2 regions of the Chromobacterium haemolyticum genome follow, and region 1 is predicted to be linked to the other one. Evidence: predicted binding sites of a transcription regulator. Region 1 holds the regulator's gene; the other holds the start of a gene.

Region 1 (4,209 bases):
CCAGCCGGTTCAGATAGTCCACCTCGGCGAGGCCCAGCACCTGGACCCGGTTGGGGTGGATGAAGTTGAGGTGGCCGACCAGCGCCTGAGTCGGGCGCTGTTCGTCGTTGCCTATCATATTGTCGGCGCCGCCGGTTCCTGCAACCCAGGTGAGGTTGAGCTTCTGCTGGTTTTCCTGGTACAGCCGGCGGACACTGATGCTAGGCATTGGGCACCCAATTGTTGAGCAGCTGGTAAAGCTCGTCGCGAATGGAGATGCCCAGCATCTGCTCGCGCATCTGGCGGCTGGAGAACAATTGCGCCAGCTCGGACAGCACTTGCAAGTGCAGGTCCGTGGCCTGTTCCGGCACCAAGAGCACAAACAGGCACTGCACCGGTTTGCCGTCGGGGGCGTCGAACGGAATAGGCGCTTTCAGGCGGATGAACACGCCCATTGCTTCCTTCAGGCCGCGCGCGCGGCCATGGGGAATCGCCACTCCCTGGCCAAGGCCGGTGGAGCCGAGTTTTTCGCGGGCAAACAGGCAATCGAAGATTTCGCTGCGCGCGATGCCCCGGGTATTTTCAACCAAGAGGCCGACCTGCTCGAACACACGCTTCTTGCTGGCGACATCGAGATCCAGCAACACGTGTTCGGGGGTCAGGATTTTGCCGATGAGGTTCATATTGGATTATGCATGCGGCTGAGAAAAACCCGGCAATTCTACGTTGCCTTGATAGTACTGAAAACGGGCAAGTGCAAAGAAAAGCGGGAACCCGCAGGCTCCCGCCTTCCAATTCAAGGGATTACAGGCTGGCTTCAGGCGCCGGAGCACGGTGTTCAGACTGCTTTTCCTTGTGTTTCAGCACTTGGCGGTCCAGCTTGTCGATCAACAGATCAATGGCGGCGTACATATCGGATTCGGTGGCTTCCACGTGAATGTCCTTGCCGGACAGATGCACGTTGACTTCAGCCTTTTGCACCAGTTTATCAACAGACAGAGTAACGGAAATGTCGATCACATGGTCGACATGTCGAGTAACGCGCTCCATTTTGGTTTCAACGTATTCGCGCAGGGCGGGAGTTACTTCCAGATGCAGTCCAGTTACTTTGAGGTTCATACCCTAGCTCCTTCTGGTGTTGACAGTCCGGTCGGGTCGGCCGGATCGCTGTATTCCGCCGCCTGGCTCACAACGTCTTGCGTTGGTTGACCGGCGGTATCTGCATGGCTTCACGATACTTGGCTATCGTGCGTCTGGCAACTTGTATTCCCTGTTTGGACAGCGCTTCGACCAGAGCGCTGTCGGACAGCGGTTTGCTCGGCGATTCGGCGTCTATCAGGCTGCGGATATGCGCCTTGATCGCGGTAGCGGAGCACTCGCCGCCGCTGTCGGTTTCCAGCGCGCTGCCGAAGAAATACTTGAGCTCGAACAGGCCGCGCGGGCAGAGCAGGTATTTCTGGGTGGTCACTCTGGAAACCGTGGATTCATGCAAACCCAGCTCGTCCGCGATGTCGCGCAGGATCAGCGGGCGCATGGCCACTTCGCCGTGTTCAAAGAACGATTGCTGCCGTTCAACGATAGCTTCCGCCACTTTCAGGATAGTGTCAAATCGCTGCTGGATGTTCTTCACCAGCCATTTCGCCTCTTGCAGACGTGAGGACATTTCGCCGTTGCCGCCGCGGTTTTCCGCCAGCAGCCGCGCGTACATCTGGTTGACGCGCAGCCTGGGCACGGCGCCGCCGTTCAGGGCGGCCACCCAGCGGCCCTTGCGCTTTCTGACCGAGACGTCGGGGATCACGTATTGGGTGTCGCTGGCGCCGAAACCGGCGGTGGGGCGGGGGTTGAGGCGGGCAATCAGCGCCTGGGCGGCGCGCAGCGCGGCGTCGTCCACGCTCAGCTGCTTTTTCAGCCGGGTGTAGTCTCGGTTGCCCAGCAAGGTCAGGTGGTCGCGGACGATGGCCAGCGCCAGCTCGCGCTGGGGCTCGTCCGGATCCAGCCGCTGCAATTGCAGCGCCAGCGCTTCCGGTAGCGAGCGCGCGCCGACGCCGGGCGGGTCGAACTGTTGCAGTAGGCGCAGGCCTATCATCAGTTCGTCGGCTTCGATTTCCAGTTCCAGCGGCAGGTGGCTGGCGATGTCTTCCAGCGTTTGACCCAGGTAGCCGTCGTCGTCCAGCTCTTCGATCAGCAACTGAACGATGGCCTGGTCGCGCGTGGGCAGCGCCACTTCGCCCAGTTGCGCCAGCAGGTGCTCGCGCAGGCTGACCGGACAGGGTACGTTCAGCATCGGGTCCAGTTCGTCGTCGCCGTCGCCGCGGCGGCCACCGCTGCCCCAGTCGCTCAGTTCGCCGGCCTCGGCGCCGCGCTCGCCGTCGTCGCCGGAGGCCTCGTCGCGGGTTTCCGCGGCGCCGTCCTGTTCCTGGCCGGCGGTGGTGTCAGCCGCTTCGCCCTGCGGCGCTTCGTCGCCGCGCTCAAGCAAGGGATTATCCAGCAAGAAGCGCTCGACTTCGGTCTGCAGGTCGAGAGTGGACATCTGCAGCAGCTTGATCGACTGCTGCAGCTGCGGCGTCAGGGTCAGCTGCTGCGATACCTTGAGCTGAAGGGTCTGTTTCATCGCTTACAGGTGGAAGTGTTCGCCAAGGTAGACTTCGCGCACCTTCTCGTTGTTGACCAGTTCTTCCGGTTCGCCGGAGGCGAGCACCGAGCCTTCGCTGATGATGTAGGCGCGGTCGCAGATGCGCAAGGTTTCGCGGACATTATGGTCGGTGATCAGCACGCCGATGCCGCGTTCCTTCAGGAAGGAGATGATTTTCTGGATGTCGATCACCGCGATCGGGTCGACGCCGGCGAAGGGTTCGTCCAGCAGGATGAAGCGCGGCCGGGTGGCCAGCACGCGAGCGATCTCGACGCGGCGGCGTTCGCCGCCGGACAGCGACAAGGCGCTGCTGTCGCGCAGGTGGCCGATGTTGAGGTCGTCCAGCAGCAGGTCCAGCTCTTTTTCCAGTTCCTTGCCCTTGAGGCCGGACACTTCCAGGATGGCGCTGATGTTCTCTTCCACCGTCATGCGGCGGAAAATGGAGGCTTCCTGCGGCAAGTAGCCCAGGCCCAGGCGCGCGCGCTGGTGGATGGGGTAGTGGGTGATCACCTGATCGTCCAGGCGGATTTCACCGTCGTCGGCGCCGATCAGGCCGACGATCATGTAGAAGCTGGTGGTCTTGCCGGCGCCGTTGGGGCCGAGCAGGCCCACCACTTCGCCGCTGGCGATTTCCAGCGCCACGTCCTTGACCACGGTGCGTTTTTTGAAGCGCTTGCGCAGGCGCTCAACCTTGAGCACGCTTTGCGTCATTTGCTGGCTCCGCTGGCGGGTTTGGCCGCCGCCGGCTGCGAGGCGGTGTTTTTCGGCTGCAGGATCACGGTGACGCGGCCCTTGTTGGGGCCGGTGGCGGTGCCGCCGGTCACTTGGTAGGTTTCGTTCTGGGTGTTGTAGGTGATCACATTGCCCACCACCAGATCGCCTTCGCGCTTGACCCGGGCGTTGCCGGTCAGCACCGCGAGGTTGGCGGCGCTGCTATAGTCCAGGCGGCTGGACTGGCCCTCCACCCATTCGTTTTTGCCGTCCATTTTTTGGCGGAAGGTGACGATGCGGCCGGTGGCCACCAGGGTCTGTTGGCCTTGCTTGTCCTGAGTGGCGACGACTTTGTCGGCGTTCAGGCGCAGCGTGCCCTGAATCACCACCACATTGCCTTCGCAGGTGGACACGCCTTTGATCTGGTCCATGGTGCAACCGTTGTCGCTCGTGATTTCCATCGGCTTGGTGCGGTCGGCCTGTTCGGCGTGGGCGACGGAAGCGGCGGCCAGCGCCAGGCCGGCCAGCAGGAGACGGAGCTTATTTTTCATAAATGATCTTGGTGTGAGACAGCAGGTTCAACAAACCTGTCTGTTGCTGATAGACGAAGCCCACGGAGTTGCCGTGCGATTTACCGTGATAGAACACGGTGGGCGCGGCGGAGCGGGCGATTTTCTTGGCGGTGTCGACGTGCATGGCGCTGGTGACGACCTTGGTTTCCGGCTTGTCCGCGGCGGCGGGCTGGATCATGGTCGCCTTCTTGTCGAAATAGGCTTGCTGGGTCTTGTTGTTGTAACGGCCGACGTCGCCGATCAACTGGTATTGCAGCGCGCCTTGCTGGTACTGGTAAAGCTCGGGGTTCTCGAAGAAGGCGTCGTCCTTGCCCG
Region 2 (4,209 bases), 570 kb from region 1:
CGCCAGGTAATCCGCCCAGCGTTTGGGCGGCGGCGAGCCGGGAGCGTCCTTGGCCATCCGGGCGAACAGCAGCAGAACCAGCAGCAAGGGCAGGCAGGCGAGGCCGAACACGTTCTGCCAGCCAAAGTGCAGCGCCAACGCCGGCGCGAACAGCGCCGCCAGCACGGTGCCGGAATTGCCGGCGCCGGCGATGCCCAGCGCCGTGCCCTGATGGGCCGGCGGATACCAGCGCGAGGCCAGCGGCAGCGCCACGGCGAAGGAGGCGCCGGCCACGCCCAGGAACAGGCCCAGCAGCAGCGCGCCGCCCAGGCTGGAGAGGCCGACGCGCCAGGCGGCCAGCAGGGCGGCTATGACGATGATCTGAGCGATCAGTCCGGTGCGCTTGGCGCCGATGCGGTCCGCCAGCATGCCGACGGCCAGCCGCAGCAGCGCGCCGGCCAGAATGGGGGTGGCCACCATCAGCGCGCGTTCGCGAGTGTCCAGGCCCAGCGCCGCGGCGATGGGCACCTGCAACGGGCCCAGCAGGTACCAGACCATGAAGCTGAGGTCGAAATAGAGAAAGGTGGACAGCAAGGTGGGCTTGTGCCCGCTGTGCCAGAAAGAACGGTCCATGCGAAACTCCTGTGCCGCGAGCGGCCGGGGGCCGGCCAAAATAAAAACGGCGTTCGCTCCTCGGTGATAGCAGGAGCGGACGCCGTTGTCCGTTGCCGTCCCGGCCGCCATTGGCCGGACAAGCATTTGGGGTGGGCACGGCACGTCTTTGTGCCAGGCCCGGCTTGACTTATGCAAACGCCGTGCCAGCCATGGGGTGGAGGAAAGCCTGGCTTTATCTAGGCTTGCGGTGGAAAAAGCGCACCGCGCTGGTGCGAAAAGAGCCAGCCGCGCACTGTGTTTGTGCGTTGCAGCATGAAGGTTCTCAGCCAGGCAGGCCCAAGGCTGCGGGGTAGCGCGCTTGTCCGTCCCAGTCCACACCGTCGCACAAGCGGCCGCTGTGCTGCGGCCGGGCCGGGAGCGGCAGGCCCAGCGCGTCCGCCGCCTGCCGGTAGAGCCGGGTCTGGCTGACCTCGGCGGCCACGGTTTGAGCGTCCTCGTCGCCGCGCAGCCAGCCCCAGCGCCGGAACTGGTCGACGAACCAGATGCCGTCGGACGGATAGGGATAGTTGACCCGGCCTTGGTCGAAGAAGCGCAGCGCGGTCGCGCCGGCTGCGACCGAGGGCAGGGTGGCGGCGATCAGCGTTTCCGGCAGACCAATGTGTTCCGGCCGCGCCAGCCAGCGTGCCGCTTGGCGGCGGTGTTCGCTGTGCTCCAGCCAGCGGCAGGCTTCCAGCAGCGTCATGATCAGCGCAACGGAGGCGGCCGGCTCTTTTTGCGCGAAATCGCGGCGGCAGAGCAGGGCTTTCTCCGGGTGGCCTGGCCAGATCTCGCCGCTGACGACGACGATGCGGCCGGCCTGACGCGCCGCCGCCTGCTGGTGCCAGGGCTCGCCCGCGCAAAAGCCGTCCAACTGGCCGGCTTCCAGCGCCGCGCCCATCTGCGGCGGAGGAATTACCACCAGGCGCGCGTCGCTCCGTGGGTCCAGGCCTTGCGCGGCCAGCCAGTAATTGAGCCACAAGGCATGGGTGCCGGCGGGGAAGGTGTGAGCCAGCGTCAACGGCGGGCCGTCTTGACGGACGCGGCGGCGCAGTGCCTGTTCCGGCGACGCGGTCAGCGCGTCGGCCAGCGGGTGGCTGAGGGTGATGGCCTGGCCGTTTTGGTTCAGCGTCATCAGCAGCGCCATGTCGGCTTGCGGGCCGGCGAGGCCCAGTTTCATGCCGTAGGCCAGGCCGTACAGCGCCGCGGCGGCGTGCAGGCGGCCGTCCAGCAGCTTGTCGCGCACCGCGCTCCACGAAGGCTGGCGCAGCAGTTCCAATTCCAGGCCGTGGCGGCGGTCCAACCCCAGCTGGCGCGCGACGATCAGCGGCGCGCTGTCGGTTAGCGGCAGATAGCCCAGGCGCAGGCGGTACGGGGCGGTCATGGGAGTGTCCTTATGGTTCAGCCCAGCAACTCGGCTGCTTTGATCAGTTGCCGGGCAAGCTCGGCGATGCGTAGGCCCTCGCGCATTGCCTGCTGGCGCAGCGCCTGGTAGGCGTCGTTTTCGCTGAGCCGGCGTTTGTCCATCAGAATGCCCTTGGCGCGCTCGATCAGCTTGCGTTCGGCCAGCTGTTGTTCCGCCGCCGCCAGCCGTCGCCGCAGCCTGCCATCCTCGGCGAAGCGAGCGCGGGCCAGGTCGATGATGGGCGCCAGCCGCGCGGCGTCGGCCTGGTCCACCACGTAGGCGGCCACGCCGGCGTGGACCGCGGCTTCTATCGTGGGCAGGTCGCCCTGATCGGCGAACATCACCACCGGGTGCGGGGCGATTTCGCCTAGCAGCGCCAGCTGCTCCAGGGTGTCGCGTGATGGCGATTCGGTGTCCACGATCACCACGTCGGGCCGCAGCCCTTCCACCGCCTGCAGCAAGGCCGCGGCTCCGTCCACTTCGGCGGCGACGGCGTAGCCGGCGCGCGCCAGCGCCTGGCGCAGCGAAGCGATGGTTTTGGCGTGGTCGTTGACCAGCAGCAGGCGCAGCGGCGGAGGGGCGGACATTGCGGCACCGGGGAGAACGGGACGGCTTGGTTGAAGCAAGCGCCGTGCCCGCGACCCTGTCCAAAGTCCGCTGGGCTTTAGAACCTGTTTACGATCAGCTGCGCGTCGGCGATACGGCGTTGAAATCGCTTTCGAGATGCTTATGTACCACGTGCACACTCCGCTCTCTCAGTGGTTTTCGCCTTGTCTCGCCCTCGCTCGCGGGACTTTGAACAGGCTCGTAAGAGCAGGGCTCAGGAAGTACAGCGGACTTTGCGCAGGGGCTGAGGTTCTTGATGCGATTTTTAGAGTGGTCGCCGCCGGATTGACGCGGCGTTTAGCCGTGATGACCTATCGTGGAGCCGAGACATGGCCAATGGACAGGGAGGTGACGCACGGGTGAACAAGAGTCGTTGGCGAGGCCGGCCCCGCGTGAGCGGAGCCGGCCGATTTCATTTCAGCTTGACGTTCCAGTTGTCCTCGACGCAGCGCTGGTAGTTGCCGGCTTGCAGCGCGCTGTACGGTGTCTGGTAATTCACCAACTGGCATTTGTAGTCATTGCCCCATTTCCAGTCCTTTTCCCAATAGATGTTGTAGGCGGCGGAGCTGGCGGCGCTGAAGCGCTGCATATTGGCGCAGGACAGTTGTTCGTTGCCGTAGTCCCAGCCTAGATCTTTGGCGAATTGGCGGTAGTAGTCGATGCGATTCTGCGCCGCTTGACGTTCGGTGCCGCCGCCGCACTCGGCGTTGACGATCTGGATGGTGGTGGCGAAGTTGTTGCCGGCCCCGGCGGCCTTGTCCGCGGCGTTGGGCACCCAAGTGCCGTCCAGCACGTGCAGCATCGATGGTTTCGGCGGCTGCGGGAAGACGAAGAAGAAAGTGGCCGAGGTCAGATTGAGCCAGGTGGAGGCCACCAGGTCCGGGTTCTTCAGCAGCACCGACTGGTCGCCGTTGTACATGGCCTGGGAGAAGGGGCCGTAGTTGTAGTTGTAGGACAGCTGTTTGGCGCCGCGGCCGAAGTATTTCTTCCAGCTGCCATCGGCGTTCTTGCCGCAGGTCCACACCTTGTTGAACACCGGGTCGGCGCATTCGGTGTTGTAGCCGCAGCCGGGGCCGGTTTCGTCGCAACCCATCTCGCGTAGATATTTCAGGCCCTGGCGCCATTCCGGCACCGTGTCGCTGCGGTTGTGGTCGCCGGTTTCCTGGGCGAAGTGGGCGAACATGGTGGCCAGGCTGTGGCGGCAAATGGCGTCACCGTCGCGGCCGTCGCTGTAGTCGTCGCAAATGGCGGGAAACTTGGCGATGGCCTGCAGGAAGCGCTGGTAGCTGTAGCTGGCGTCGCGGCGCGAGAAGTAATACTCCCACTTGGCCGCCGGCAGCAGCCGTTCCACCCGGCGCACGTTCAGCGGATTGGCTGCGCTGCCGGGCGCAACTTGCTCCACCTGAGCGTTGGGCAAGGTGCGGATCGAGGCTTTGACGTTGCGGAAGAAAGCGGTATCGGTCAGGGCTGCCTCGTATTGCAGCGCTTGCTGCAGAGTGGGCGGCTGAGGCTGGCCCGGTTCGGCCTGCGCCGCGGCTTTGGCCGCCGCCACCGGCGTCCAACTGCCT

The links. Region 1 encodes sigma-54, which starts transcription at its own class of promoters, with help from an activator protein. Its sites were predicted from a motif close to CTGGCACGCTTCATGCTT; they were not measured.
Positions count from the first base shown of each region.
Region 2: GYH29_RS07100 (ANTAR domain-containing response regulator) is a predicted target of sigma-54. The motif match lies at 2,656-2,673, and genes of this name have one in related genera.

Region 1 covers NZ_AP019312.1:950,815-955,023, forward strand. Annotated here, with positions in the region: gene hprK (HPr(Ser) kinase/phosphatase) at 1-208, opposite strand, end outside; gene ptsN (PTS IIA-like nitrogen regulatory protein PtsN) at 201-662, opposite strand; gene hpf (ribosome hibernation-promoting factor, HPF/YfiA family) at 784-1,098, opposite strand; gene GYH29_RS04285 (RNA polymerase factor sigma-54) at 1,166-2,590, opposite strand; gene lptB (LPS export ABC transporter ATP-binding protein) at 2,594-3,322, opposite strand; gene lptA (lipopolysaccharide transport periplasmic protein LptA) at 3,319-3,873, opposite strand; gene lptC (LPS export ABC transporter periplasmic protein LptC) at 3,863-4,209, opposite strand, start outside.
Region 2 covers NZ_AP019312.1:1,519,509-1,523,717, forward strand. Annotated here, with positions in the region: gene GYH29_RS07090 (nitrate/nitrite transporter) at 1-612, opposite strand, end outside; gene GYH29_RS07095 (CmpA/NrtA family ABC transporter substrate-binding protein) at 917-2,014, opposite strand; gene GYH29_RS07100 (ANTAR domain-containing response regulator) at 2,032-2,622, opposite strand; gene GYH29_RS07105 (glycoside hydrolase family 19 protein) at 3,054-4,209, opposite strand, start outside.